4 regions of the Streptomyces sp. NPDC091682 genome follow, and region 2 is predicted to be linked to each of the others. Evidence: riboswitches for the same ligand, from Rfam matches in the RefSeq annotation. Region 2 holds a riboswitch; each other region holds the start of a gene.
The links. A riboswitch is a leader RNA that binds a small molecule or an ion and turns the genes downstream of it on or off. The one in region 2 is predicted to bind cobalamin.
Positions count from the first base shown of each region.

Region 1: linked by a shared signal. The riboswitch ahead of cobN (cobaltochelatase subunit CobN) and the one ahead of ACIQK6_RS04610 (CoA-acylating methylmalonate-semialdehyde dehydrogenase) in region 2 are both predicted to bind cobalamin.
Region 3: linked by a shared signal. The riboswitch ahead of ACIQK6_RS13200 (cobalamin biosynthesis protein) and the one ahead of ACIQK6_RS04610 (CoA-acylating methylmalonate-semialdehyde dehydrogenase) in region 2 are both predicted to bind cobalamin.
Region 4: linked by a shared signal. The riboswitch ahead of ACIQK6_RS22870 (ribonucleoside-diphosphate reductase subunit alpha) and the one ahead of ACIQK6_RS04610 (CoA-acylating methylmalonate-semialdehyde dehydrogenase) in region 2 are both predicted to bind cobalamin.

Region 1 is NZ_JBIVTH010000003.1:233,338-236,637, forward strand. It holds gene ACIQK6_RS09105 (cobalamin biosynthesis protein CobG) at 1-1,244, opposite strand, end outside; cobalamin riboswitch at 1,525-1,687, shown strand; gene cobN (cobaltochelatase subunit CobN) at 1,723-3,300, shown strand, end outside.
Region 2 is NZ_JBIVTH010000002.1:40,954-44,253, forward strand. It holds gene ACIQK6_RS04605 (short-chain fatty acyl-CoA regulator family protein) at 1-1,005, shown strand, start outside; cobalamin riboswitch at 1,094-1,279, shown strand; gene ACIQK6_RS04610 (CoA-acylating methylmalonate-semialdehyde dehydrogenase) at 1,484-2,983, shown strand; gene ACIQK6_RS04615 (acyl-CoA dehydrogenase family protein) at 2,980-3,300, shown strand, end outside.
Region 3 is NZ_JBIVTH010000005.1:39,634-42,933, forward strand. It holds gene ACIQK6_RS13190 (anion permease) at 1-1,186, shown strand, start outside; gene ACIQK6_RS13195 (hypothetical protein) at 1,229-1,450, shown strand; cobalamin riboswitch at 1,570-1,717, shown strand; gene ACIQK6_RS13200 (cobalamin biosynthesis protein) at 1,753-2,709, shown strand; gene ACIQK6_RS13205 (cobyric acid synthase) at 2,706-3,300, shown strand, end outside.
Region 4 is NZ_JBIVTH010000010.1:36-3,335, reverse strand. It holds gene ACIQK6_RS22870 (ribonucleoside-diphosphate reductase subunit alpha) at 1-1,740, opposite strand, end outside; cobalamin riboswitch at 1,883-2,012, opposite strand; gene ACIQK6_RS22865 (GNAT family N-acetyltransferase) at 2,057-2,554, opposite strand; gene ACIQK6_RS22860 (Uma2 family endonuclease) at 2,633-3,217, shown strand.

The sequences.
Region 1 (3,300 bases), on a different contig from region 2:
ACGTCCTCGTGTTCGGGGCGGCCGGGCGCGGCGAGCCGGTATCCGGAGCCGGTGGCCACCAGGTCCACCCAGGCGGTGCCGCGCGGATGCCCGCAGCGGCGCTCGCAGCCGGACCAGTGCACGGGCAGCGGACCGCGCGCCCGGTCGGCGACGGCCCGCGCGTCGGCGCGCACGTCCGCGCGGGACTTCGCACAACCGGGCCGGCCGGTACAGGCGGTGACGGACTCCCAGGCGCTGTCGGGGGTGATGACCAGCCCGGCGTCCTCGATGCGGGCGGCGCCGTCGGCACGGGCCCCGGGCACGATGACGCTGCGCCACGGGGTGACGCGCAGTTGGCCGCTCCCCCCGTCCGCGACCTGCGCCAGGAGGCGCCACTGCGCGGTGTCGAGCCGGCCGAGCGGGGGCAGTACGCACAGGGTGGCGCCGTCGTGCCCGCCGGCGCCGGACGGCCGGGGCGGCGCGGCGTACGGCCAGTCCACGGCGCCGACCGGCGTCGCGGCGATCCCGGCGGTATCGAGGCGCCGTGCGAACTCGGTTGCTTTCAGGGCGTGTTCGGCGGGCAGTTCGGAGACCCGCCAGGCCTGGGTACCGGCCGCGGCGGCGGCGTCGAGGAAGTACCGGGCGGCCGCAAGTGCCGCCCCGGGGGTGTCCCGGCCGGCGAGCTCCACGGCGTCGGGGGTCCGGCCGAGCCTGACCAGCGCCCGGTCGTCGGGGCGGCCGAGGACGGTCACGTCGGGGCCGAGCGCGGCCACGTCGCCGCGCCCGTCGTCGAAGGCGAACAGGAAGCGTCCGGACAGCGCGGCCGCCCAGGGGCTCGCACACAGCAGCCGGTCGAACTCCATGGCCCGGGCCAGCGCGTCGGGCCGGTCCAGGCCCTCCGGGCCCTCCGGCCCGTCCAGGCCGGACAGGGGCGTCGCCACGATGTTCCGTACCCGCTCGTGGCTCGGCGCGGGGAGCAGCCCGGCCCCGTCCAGCAGCTCCGCGAGCCCGCCGCCGCACCCGTCGGCCAGTCCGCGCAGCTGCACGTTGCCGCGCGAGGTCAGCTCCAGGTGCCCGTCCCCGAACCGGTCGGCGGCGAGCGCCAGCGCCGACGCCTGCTCCACGGTGAGCAGCCCGCCCGGCAGCCGGACCCGCGCCAGGAACCCGTCGTCCGCCGCGTGCAGCCGCAGCGCGCCCGGGCAGGCGTCACCACGCTCCCGTATGACGGGTTCGTCCCGCGATGCGGCTGAAGGGGGCTGGGGCATGGCCGCGAGCATACCCACGATTGGGTCCCCCCGACCTGTGTCCGTCACCACCCCCACCAGCGACATTCGCCCCCAGCACCGCCCAAGCCACCCTTCTGGCCCACCCGGCCCTGCCCGGCGCTGCCCACCCGGCCCTGCCCGGCCCGTCCGGCGCCACCCGGCCCGTTCAGCCCCGCCGGAGTTTGAGGCGCGGGGTCCGGGGCAGAGCCCCGGCAACGGCGCCGCACCCGCAACCAGCGGGGGCTCACCCCACCCGCCATCCCGGCGGCAGCCACCCGCCCCTAAGATGACCTTCCGGCGGACCACACGGTCCGCCGTCGCCGAGGACGGCGACATGGGAGGAAGCCCGGTGCGATTCCGGCGCGGTCCCGCCACTGTGAACCCCGCGGAGCGATCCGGCGACCGGGGTGAGTCAGGAACTCCCGCTGTCCTCAACACTGCCCGGGGCGCGGAAACCCCGAGGAAGGCCTGCCGCCGCATGATCCTGCTGCTGTCGACGTCCGACACCGATCTGCTCAGCGCCCGCGCGGCGAACACGGCGGACGGACCCGTCCCGTACCGGTTCGCGAACCCCTCCCGTCTCCCCCTCGACGACCTCCCCGGCCTCCTCGACGGGGCCGACCTGGTCGTCGTACGCCTCCTCGGCGGCCTCCGCGCCTGGCAGGACGGCCTCGACCTGCTCCTCGCCCCCGACCAGACCCGTCCGGTCGTGGTCCTGACCGGCGAGCAGGCCCCGGACGCCCAGCTCATGGAGGCCTCCACGGTCCCCATCGGCATCGCGGCCGAGGCGCACGGCTACCTCGCCCACGGCGGCCCGGCCAACCTGGAGCAGCTGGCCCGCTTCCTGTCCGACACGGTGCTGCTGACCGGCCACGGCTTCGAGCCCCCCGCCGCCGCGCCCACCTGGGGCCCGCTGGAGCGCACGCCCGGGACCACCACGGGCCCGCGGGTCGCCGTGCTGTACTACCGCGCCCACCAGATGAGCGGGAACACTTCCTTCGTGCACGCCCTGTGCGACGCGATCGAGGCCCACGACGCCCGGGCGCTGCCCCTGTACGTGTCCTCCCTGCGCTCCCCCGAGCCGGAGCTGATCGCCGCGCTGGAGTCGGCCGACGCGGTCGTCACCACCGTCCTCGCGGCCGGCGGCACCAAGCCCGCCACCGCCTCGGCGGGCGGCGACGACGAGTCCTGGGACGCGGGCGCGCTCGCCGGCCTCGGAGTGCCGATCCTGCAGGCCCTGTGCCTGACCGGGTCGCGCTCCGCCTGGGAGGAGAACGACGAGGGCCTGTCCCCGCTGGACGCCGCCACGCAGGTCGCGGTGCCCGAGTTCGACGGCCGTCTGATCACCGTCCCGTTCTCCTTCAAGGAGCTCGACGACGACGGCCTGCCCGCCTACGTGGCCGACCCCGAGCGGGCCGCCCGGGTCGCGGGCATCGCCGTGCGCCACGCCCGCCTGCGGCACATCGAACGCCGCGACAAGAAGGTCGCGCTGGTCCTCTCCGCGTACCCGACCAAGCACTCCCGCATCGGCAACGCGGTCGGCCTGGACACCCCGGCCAGCGCCGTGGAGCTGCTGCGCACCCTCATCGCCGGCGGTTACGACTTCGGGCCGACCGAGGAGATCCCGGGCCTGGTCTCGGGCGACGGCGACGAGCTGATCCGCGCCCTGATCGAGGCCGGCGGCCACGACCAGGACTGGCTGACCGAGGAGCAGCTGGCCCGCAACCCGGTCCGGATCCCGGCCGCCGACTACAAGCGCTGGTTCGCCGAGCTCCCGGCCGAGCTGCGCGACAGCGTCACCGAGCACTGGGGCGAGGCCCCGGGCAACATGTTCGTGGACCGCTCCGCGAACCCGGAGGGTGACATCGTGCTCGCGGCGCTGCGCCGCGGGAACCTCCTCATCCTGATCCAGCCGCCGCGCGGCTTCGGCGAGAACCCGATCGCGATCTACCACGACCCGGACCTGCCGCCCTCGCACCACTACCTGGCGGCGTACCGGTGGATCCAGGCGCGCGCCGAGGACGGCGGCTTCGGCGCCGACGCGATGATCCACCTG
Region 2 (3,300 bases):
TCGCCCCACGAGGAGATCCGCGAGTTCTTCTACCGGCGGCAGAACTACCTCCACGACACCGATGTCGCCGCCGAAGACCTGGCCGTCGAGATCGGCATCCGCCCGGGGGACGTCATCCGCGCGCTGACCCGCCGGCTCGGCGACCGGCACGGGATCCGGACGGCCACGGACTCCGACCGGCTGCACCACTACGACCCCGCCGCCCGGGTCCTGCACCTGTCGAACCGGCTCCGGCCGGGACAGCAGGCGTTCCGAATGGCCACCCAGCTGGCGCTGATCGAGTACGGGGACGAGCTGGACCGGCTGGCCGCCGAGGACTTCGAGCCCGGCACCCCCGTCCACGCCCTCGCGCGGATCGGGATCGCCAACCACTTCGCGGGCGCGCTCATCCTCCCGTACCGCGCCTTCCACGCGGCCGCCGAGGAGTTCCGCTACGACATCGAGCGACTCACCGACCACTTCGGGATCGGCTACGAGACGGTCTGCCACCGGCTGAGCACCCTGCAACGGCCCAGGCTGCGCGGGGTGCCCTTCTCCTTCGTCCGAGTGGACCGGGCCGGGAACATGTCCAAGAGGCAGTCCGCGACCGGATTCCACTTCTCCCGCGCGGGCGGCACCTGCCCGCTGTGGAACGTCTACGAGGCCTTCGCCGCGCCCGGCCGCATCCACGTCCAGGTGGCCGCCATGCCCGACGGGCAGCGCTACTTGTGGACCGCCCGGGCCGTCACCCGCCACCGCGGCGGCTGGGGCGAGCCGGGCAAGACCTTCGCGATCGGGCTCGGCTGCGAGATCCGGCACGCCTCGCGGCTCGTGTACGCCGACGGACTCGACCTCGACAACGCGGCGGCCGCCACCCCCATCGGCATGGGTTGCCGCCTCTGCGAACGCCTCGACTGTCCGCAGCGGGCCGTGCCGCCGCTCGGGCGGGCGCTGGCCGTCGACGAGAACAGCAGCACCTTCATCCCGTACCCGGTGACCAGGAACGACGTCCCGGCACGGAACTGAGCGGGCGCCAGGCCCACGGGCGGCACGACAGGTCGGCCGCCGCGGCCGGACGGAAGGCGCGCGGCGGCGGCTCTGGACTTACTAGGACGTCCAACTATATGTTCGTGGCACAAGGTCCGCGGTGCAGGGAAGCCGGTGAGAAACCGGCACGGTCCCGCCACTGTGACCGGGGAGTGTGCTGCCATCCACACGCCACTGACGAGGTCTGTCGGGAAGGCGGGCGGCACGCGGGGATCCGGGAGTCAGGATACCGGCCGCGGATGTTCCGTGTTGTCCACGAGGATGGAGCAGACACGCATGGCACCGGTTTGTACCCACGACCCTGGTGATCCGGCGGAGCGCGCGCACACGTTCGCACGCTCGTAGGTCGTCCCATTCGACCCAGTCCCACGGCCTTCCCCAGCGGCGCACCCGATCGGGTGCCGTCCGCCGGTCGGTCGTGCCATCCCCGGATCCAACCTGACGAGAGCAGGCACCCATGGTCCGTGAACTCACCCATTTCATCGGCGGCAAGCACACCACCGGATCCTCCGGACTCTTCACCGACGTGTACGACCCCAACACCGGCTCCGTCCAGGCCCGCGTCCCGCTCGCGGGGCGGGCCGACACCGAGGCCGCCATCGCGAACGCCGAGGAGGCGCAGGCCGACTGGGGGCAGTGGAACCCGCAGCGCCGCTCGCGCGTCCTGCTGCGCTTCCTCCAGCTGGTCGAGGGCGAACGGGACTCCCTCGCAAGGCTGTTGTCCTGCGAACACGGCAAGACCGTCGCCGACGCCCACGGTGACCTGCAACGCGGTCTGGAGGTGGTCGAGTTCGCCGCCGGCGTCCCGCACCTGCTGAAGGGCGAGTTCACCGACAACGCGGGCACCGGGATCGACGTGCACTCCCTGCGCTCACCGCTCGGCGTGGTCGCCGGGATCACCCCCTTCAACTTCCCCGCGATGATCCCCCTGTGGCAAGCCGCGCCCGCCCTGGCCTGCGGCAACTCCTTCATCCTGAAGCCCTCCGAGCGCGACCCCTCCGTACCGCTGCGCCTCGCCGAACTGTTCCTGGAGGCCGGGCTGCCGCCCGGCGTGCTCAATGTGGTCAACGGCGGCAAGGAAGCCGTCGACACCCTCCTGGAAGACCCGCGCGTGCAAGCCCTCGGCTTCGTCGGCTCCACCCCGATCGCCGCGCACATCTACGCCACCGCCGCGGCCCACGGCAAGCGCGCCCAGTGCTTCGGCGGCGCCAAGAACCACATGATCGTGATGCCCGACGCCGATCTCGACCAGGCCGTGGAGGCCCTCATCGGCGCCGGCTACGGCTCCGCGGGCGAGCGCTGCATGGCCATCGCCGTCGCCGTCCCCGTCGGCGAGGAGACCGCGAACGCCCTGGTCGGAAAGTTGAAGGAACGGATCGCCACCCTGCGGGTGGGCCGCTCCGACGACCCCGAGGCCGATTTCGGGCCGCTGGTCAGCCGGGACGCCCTCGACCGGGTGAACCGCTACGTCGGCATCGGAGCCACCGAAGGCGCCGAACTCGTCGTGGACGGCCGCGGGTTCACCCTGCCCGGACACGAGGACGGCTTCTTCGCCGGCGCCACCCTCTTCGACCGGGTGACCCCGCAGATGCGGATCTACCGCGAGGAGATCTTCGGCCCGGTGCTGTCCGTCGTACGGGCCGCCGATTACGAGGAGGCCCTGCGGCTGCCCACCGAGCACCCGTACGGCAACGGCGTCGCGATCTTCACGCGCGACGGCGACACGGCGCGCGACTTCACCCGCCGGGTGGGCGCCGGCATGGTCGGCGTCAACGTGCCGATCCCGGTCCCCGTGGCGTATCACACCTTCGGCGGCTGGAAGCGGTCCGGCTTCGGCGATCTGAACCAGCACGGCCCCGACTCGATCCGCTTCTACACCCGCACCAAGACCGTCACCTCGCGCTGGCCCTCCGGGGCCAAGGAGGGCGCGAGCTTCACCATCCCGACGATGGGATGAGCCCGGTGACCCTCACCCTCAGCCCCGATCAGCTCGCCCTCGCCGAAGTCACCCTCGACTTCGCCCAGGAGCAGCTCGGCCCGTACGCCGTCACCTGGGACCAGGACAAGCACTTCCCGCTGGACGTGATCCGCAAGGCGGCGGACCTCGGGCTCGGCGGCGTCTACGTCCGCGAGGAGCACGGCGGCAGCGGCCTCAGCCGCAGCGACGGCGTCCTCGTCTTCGAGACCCTCGCCACCGGTTGCCCCTCCATCGCCGGATACCTCTCCATCCACAACATGGTCGCCTGGATGATCGACCGGTACGGGGACGCGGAC
Region 3 (3,300 bases), on a different contig from region 2:
CATCTCGACCGGCGCCCTCAAGCCCAAGACGGCGGTGGCCATGTCCGCCGTGCTCAACCTCGTCGGCGCGTTCATGTCCGTGGAGGTCGCCAAGACGATCTCCAAGGGGCTCGTCAACGAGGAGGGCATCCAGCCAGAGGTGATCTTCGCCGCCCTGGTCGGAGCGATCCTCTGGAACCTCGTCACCTGGCTGGTCGGTCTTCCCTCCAGCTCCTCGCACGCCCTGATGGGTGGCCTCATCGGTGCCGCGGTCGCCTCCGCCGGCATCGGCGCGGTCAACGGCAGCGTCGTCATCACCAAGGTCCTCATCCCCGCGATCGCCGCCCCGCTGGTGGCCGGCATCGCCGCGTACCTGGCCGCCAAGGTCACGTACAAGCTGGGGAACAAGGTCGGCGAGAAGACCTCCGCCAAGGGATACCGCGCCGGCCAGATCGCCTCGGCCGGTCTCGTCTCCCTCGCGCACGGCACCAACGACGCGCAGAAGACGATGGGCATCATCACCCTGGCCCTCATCGCCGGCGGCGCGATCGCGCCCGACGCGAACCCGCCGGTCTGGGTCATCGTCTCCGCCGGTATGGCCATCGCGATGGGCACCTACCTGGGCGGCTGGCGCATCATCCGCACCATGGGCAGCGGCCTGACCGACCTGCACCCGCAGCAGGGCTTCGCCGCCCAGACCTCGGCCGCGTCCGTCATCCTCGCCTCCTCGAACCTGGGCTTCTCGCTCTCCACCACCCACTCGTGCTCCGGTGCGGTCATGGGTGCGGGCCTGGGCCGCAAGGGCGGTGTGGTCCGCTGGTCCACCGCGACCCGCATGTTCGTCGCCTGGGGCCTGACCCTGCCGGCCGCCGCGCTGGTCTCGGCCGGTGCCGAGCTGGTCATGCGCATCGGTGACGTCGGCATCGCCGCGGTCACGGTCTTCCTGGTCGGCTCCTGCCTGGCCATCTGGCTCATCTCGCGCCGCCAGGTCGTCGACCACAACAACGTCAACGAGGTGGAGCAGGCCCGCGCCGAGGAGCCGGGTGTCGTCACCACGGCGATCGCCGCGGTCACCGTCCCGCCGACCGTCGCCGCCGCCGGCACCACCACCGCCGCGGCAACGACCGCCGAGGTCACGGACGAAGCCCTCAAGGCCACCATCCCGGCCGCGACGCAGACCCCGGCGGCTCCGGCCGCCGCGGTCTGACCGAGACAGAGACACAGACCCGGACATTCAGAAAGCGGCAGTATGAAGATCGACTGGGAAGCGCTCGGCTCCGTCTTCGGGGTCAGCCTCTTCGCCACCGTCGCCCTCGTGACCCTCTTCACCCTGGGCCTGGTGGGCCTGTCCAAGCACGAGACCGCCACCGAGCAGGGCGGCACCGCCACCCTCGCCCGCAGCGGCGCGTACGCCTGCTTCGCCGTCATCGCGGCGGCCGTGGGCTACGGGATCTACCTGATCGTCGCCTGATCCGCCGCCCCGCGGCCGACCGGGCGTGAAGGCTCCCTCCGGGTTTGTCCCGGAGGGAGCTTTTCGCATCCCGTGCCCCTGCCGCGCCGCAGGTCAACGGCGAGTTGACGGGCCTTCGACGTGCGTGGTGGACTGCCGGAGCCAATACGGCGGCATGGAGAGGAAGTCCGGTGCGAATCCGGCGCGGTCCCGCCACTGTCACCGGAACCGCACGCCGTGCGTGCGTCCCGGGAGCCAGGAACTCTCGCCGCCGGACACGTCGAACCAGGGCGCGGACCCTGAGTGAGGACATACCTGCCACCATGCGTGCCGATCGCGTCTTTGCGTACGGCGCCACGGCGGGCCTGATCGGCGACCGGATCCTCGGGGATCCGCGCCGAGGGCACCCCGTGGCCGCCTTCGGACGGGCCGCCACCGCCGTCGAACGCTCCCTGTGGCGCGACGACCGCGCCCGGGGCCTCCTGCACACCCTGGTGTGCGCCGGGGGCGCGGCCGCCGTCGGAGTGCTGGGCGCCCGAGCCGTGCGCTCCCGGCCCGCGGCCGCCCGTATCGCCCTGACCGCCGCCGCCACCTGGGCCGTCGTGGGCGGCACCTCCCTGGGCCGGGAGGCCCGCGCCATCGGCGGCGCGCTCGCCGCCGGGGACGCCGAGGTGGCCCGGGAGCGGCTGCCCCACCTGTGCGGACGCGACCCGCAGGCCCTGGACGGGCAGCAGATGGCCCGCGCCGTCGTGGAGTCCGTCGCCGAGAACACCTCCGACGCGGTGGTCGGCGCCCTCGTGTGGGGCGCCGTCGCCGGAGTCCCCGGACTGCTGGCCTTCCGCGCCGTGAACACCCTGGACGCGATGGTCGGCCACAAGTCCCCCCGCTACCTGCGCTACGGCTGGGCCTCCGCCCGGCTCGACGACCTGGCCGGCTGGCCGGGAGCCCGGCTGACGGCGGTCGCCGCCGTACTGGCCGGCCCCGACCGGCGGGGCGCCGTACGGGCCTGGCGCGCGGACGCCGCCGCGCACCCGAGCCCGAACGCTGGACCCGTCGAGGCCTCCTTCGCCGGGGCGCTGGGCGTCAGACTGGGCGGCACCCTCGCGTACGGCGGCCGGGTCGAGCACCGGGCCGTACTGAACGGCGGGGCGGGGCGGCCGGTGGAGGTCGCGGACATCGAGCGTGCGGTACGGCTGTCGCGGCAGGTGACCTGGCTGGCCCTCGGCGCCTGCGTGGCCGCCCGGCTGCTCGTGACACGAGTACGAGGGGGACGCGCATGAGCGGCGCGAAGCGCGGCGGCGGTCTGCTGGTCGCGGGCACCACGTCGGACGCGGGCAAGAGCGTGGTCACGGCGGGCATCTGCCGCTGGCTGGCCAGACAGGGCGTGAAGGTCGCGCCCTTCAAGGCGCAGAACATGTCGCTGAACTCCTTCGTGACGCTGGAGGGCGCCGAGATCGGGCGCGCCCAGGCGATGCAGGCCCAGGCGGCCCGCGTGGAGCCGACGGCACTGATGAACCCGGTGCTGCTCAAGCCGGGCAGCGACCGCAGCAGTCAAGTGGTGCTGCTGGGCAAGCCGGTGGGCGAGATGAGCGCCCGCGGCTACCACGGCGGGCGCCAGGAGCAGCTGCTCGGCATCGTCACGGACTGCCTGGAGCAGTTGCGGGGCACGTATGACGCCGTGATCTGCGAGGGGGCGGGAAGCCCGGCCGAGATCAACCTGCGCCGGACCGACATCGTGAACATGGGGATCGCGCGGGCCGCGCGGTTCCCGGTGGTCGTGGTCGGGGACATCGACCGCGGCGGCGTCTTCGCGTCCTTCTTCGGGACGACGGCGCTGCTCTCCCCCGAGGACCAGTCCTTGATCGCCGGCT
Region 4 (3,300 bases), on a different contig from region 2:
GTGGTCGGGGTGCAGGACACCGCGGGCGGTACGGGTCTGCTCCCAGGCCGGGAGCGGGCCGCTGCGCTCGGCGAGGTCGCAGGAGGCCTCGTAGGCGGCCAGCATGATGCGCTCGGAGAGCTTGGTGGACAGGGCCTTCGCCTCGGGAGAGTCGAAGGGCAGCTTCAGCTTGAAGAAGACGTCCTGGAGGCCCATCGCGCCCAGGCCCACCGGGCGCCAGCGGGCGTTGGAGCGGCCGGCCTGCTCGGTCGGGTAGAAGTTGATGTCCACGACGCGGTCGAGGAAGGTGACGGCCGTGCGGACGGTCTCGTCGATCCGCTCCCAGTCGATCTCGCCGTCCACGACGAACGCGCCCAGGTTGACCGAACCGAGGTTGCAGACGGCCGTCTCGCCGTCGTTGGTGACCTCGATGATTTCGGTGCACAGGTTCGAGGAGTGCACGACGGTGCCCGGCTCGGCCGTCTGGTTCGCCGTGCGGTTGGAGGCGTCCTTGAAGGTCATCCAGCCCTGGCCGGTCTGCGCGAGGGTGCGCATCATCCGGCCGTACAGGTCGCGCGCCGGCATGGTCTTGCGGGCCAGGCCGTCCGCCTCGGCCTTGCGGTAGGCGGCGTCGAACTCGTCGCCCCACAGGTCGACCAGCTCGGGCACGTCGGCCGGGGAGAACAGCGACCACTCGGCGTCTGCGTTCACGCGGCGCATGAACTCGTCCGGCACCCAGTGGGCCAGGTTCAGGTTGTGGGTGCGGCGCTGGTCCTCACCGGTGTTGTCGCGGAGCTCCAGGAACTCCTCGATGTCCGCGTGCCAGGTCTCCAGGTAGACGGCGGCGGCGCCCTTGCGGCGGCCACCCTGGTTCACGGCGGCGACGGAGGCGTCGAGGGTCTTCAGGAACGGCACGATGCCGTTGGAGTGGCCGTTGGTGCCGCGGATCAGCGAACCGCGGGCGCGGATGCGGGAGTACGAGAGGCCGATGCCGCCGGCGTGCTTGGACAGGCGCGCGACCTGGTGGTAGCGGTCGTAGATCGAGTCGAGCTCGTCCAGCGGGGAGTCCAGCAGGTAGCAGGAGGACATCTGCGGGTGCCGGGTGCCGGAGTTGAAGAGCGTGGGGGAGGACGGCAGGTAGTCCAGGCGGCTCATCAGCCGGTACAGCGAGGCCACTTCCTCCACTGCCTGGACGCTCTCGTCGGCGGCCAGGCCGCAGGCCACGCGCAGCATGAAGTACTGCGGGGTCTCGATGACCTGACGGGTGATCGGGTGGCGCAGCAGGTAGCGGCTGTGCAGGGTGCGCAGACCGAAGAAGCCGAAGCGGTCGTCGGCGCCCTCGGCGAGGGTCAGCTCGACGAGCGAGTCGAGCCGGGCCGCGTGGGTGCGGACGAACTCGGCGGTGCGGTCGGCGATGAGGCCCTCGCGGTGGCCGACCTCGACGGAGGCCGAGAAGGAGGTGGAGCCCTGGCTCGCGGCCTCGTCGCGCACGGCCAGCGTCAGCAGGCGGGCGGCGAGCCGGGAGTAGGCCGGGTCCTCCGAGATCAGACCGGCGGCGGCCTCCGTGGCCAGCCCGCGCAGTTCGGCGTCGTCGGCCGCGGAGCTGCGGCCGCGCAGCGCGGAGGCCGCGACCCGGCCGGGGTCGGTGTCGGGGAGGTCCGCCGTCAGTTCGGTGAGGGTACGCAGCAGCGTGGCCCCCGGGCCCTCGGTGTTGTCGCCAGAAGTGGACTCGGCGCGCGGTGCGGAAGGCGCGATGGTCACGGCGGGAGCTCTCCCTCGCTCGGCCCGGTCATCGGCGGGGCGGGGCGCGAGCGGGCGCACGCGGGCGCGACGAGAACGCGTACCCCGCATGGCGTCCACCGGCCCAACCGCGAGGCCCGGACGAATCGGCACCCGGTTCGGTCGAGCCGGGCGCGCTGTCGGCAGGTCATCGGACTTGGCGTCCGGTAGCCGGACACTTCATACCGTTGCGGGACAGTTCCGGATTCGCACCGGATTCCCCTGCAGCGACAGCAGGCATGAGCATACATGTGGGGGCGGCCCTGTGCGGTAACCCCCACATGTAGTGTCGGCGTGGCTACAGCTTGAGCCGGTAAGTGAGGAGTGTCAGGCCCTCGATCGGCGCCCAATCCCGCCCCGGAGTGCGTACGAAGCCCAGGCGCGCGTAGATCCGATGGGCGCCGGCCATGCTGCGCTGGGTGGACAGGGCCAGGCCGCGCACGCCCTCCACGGCCCGCGCCCGCTCGATGCAAGCCCGCACCAGAGCCTCGCCGACGCCCTGGCCGCGCGCCTCGTGGGCCACCGCGAGCATCCGGAACTCCGCCTCGTCGGGGGCCGCGACGTCGGCGAGCGGACTGCCCGGAGCGGCGAACGTCACACCGCCCAGCAACCGTCCGTCCCGCTCGGCGACGAGCACCTCGGCCCGGGCGGCCCGGCCGGCCACGTCGCGCAGCACGTTCAGGTAGGCGTCGTCCTCGTTGAAGTCCAGGTGCCCGTCGGCGAGGTAGGCCCGCGCCGTGATCTCGCCCAGCTCCGCGTAGTCGGCGGGCACCGCCGTTCTGATCACCATGTCCATGCGGTCGAGTGTGCAGGACGGGTGTCCACGCCCGGCGCTATCGTCGGAAGCAGCACCGTCGAGGAAGGTGAGCGAGGCATGACCGTGATGACCGACCGCCCCCACATGCTGACCGAGGAGTTCGAGACCCTCGCGCGTATAGGCGCCAGAGAGGTGGAGGGGCTGCGGTTGGAATTCATCGATGGGAAGCTGGGGGTTAAGGCGGTGCCGGACGGGGACCACGGACTGATCATCGAGTGGCTCATGCGCATCTGCATCCAGCATCGTCCTGAGCTCTTCCTCTATGGCGAGCAAGGTTTGCAGGTGCAGCAGTATCGCGATGGGCGTGCCCGGCCGGATGGGGTCCTGGCGCCGAGCGGCTTCATGAAGGCGCAGGGCGAGTGGGTTGCCCCGGACGCTGTTCTGATGGTCGTGGAGGTCACTTCGTACGACTCCGACACCGACCGCCGTGACCGGATCGAGAAGCCGCGGGCCTTCGCCGAGACCGGCATTCCCGTCTATCTGCTGATCGACAGGGACAGCTGTGAGGTCTCGGTCCACAGTGAACCCGACGGGCATCGGTACGAGACCGTCCGCACCGTCCCCTTCGGCAAGGACGTCAAGCTCCCCGACCCCGTCGGCATCACCCTCCCGACCGAGCCCCTCAAGGACTGGGTGCGCTGACCACGGCCGAGGGGCCCCCCCCCCGGGGGGGGGGGGGGGCCCCCCCCCCCCCCCCCCCCCCCCCCCCCCCCCCCGGGGGCGGC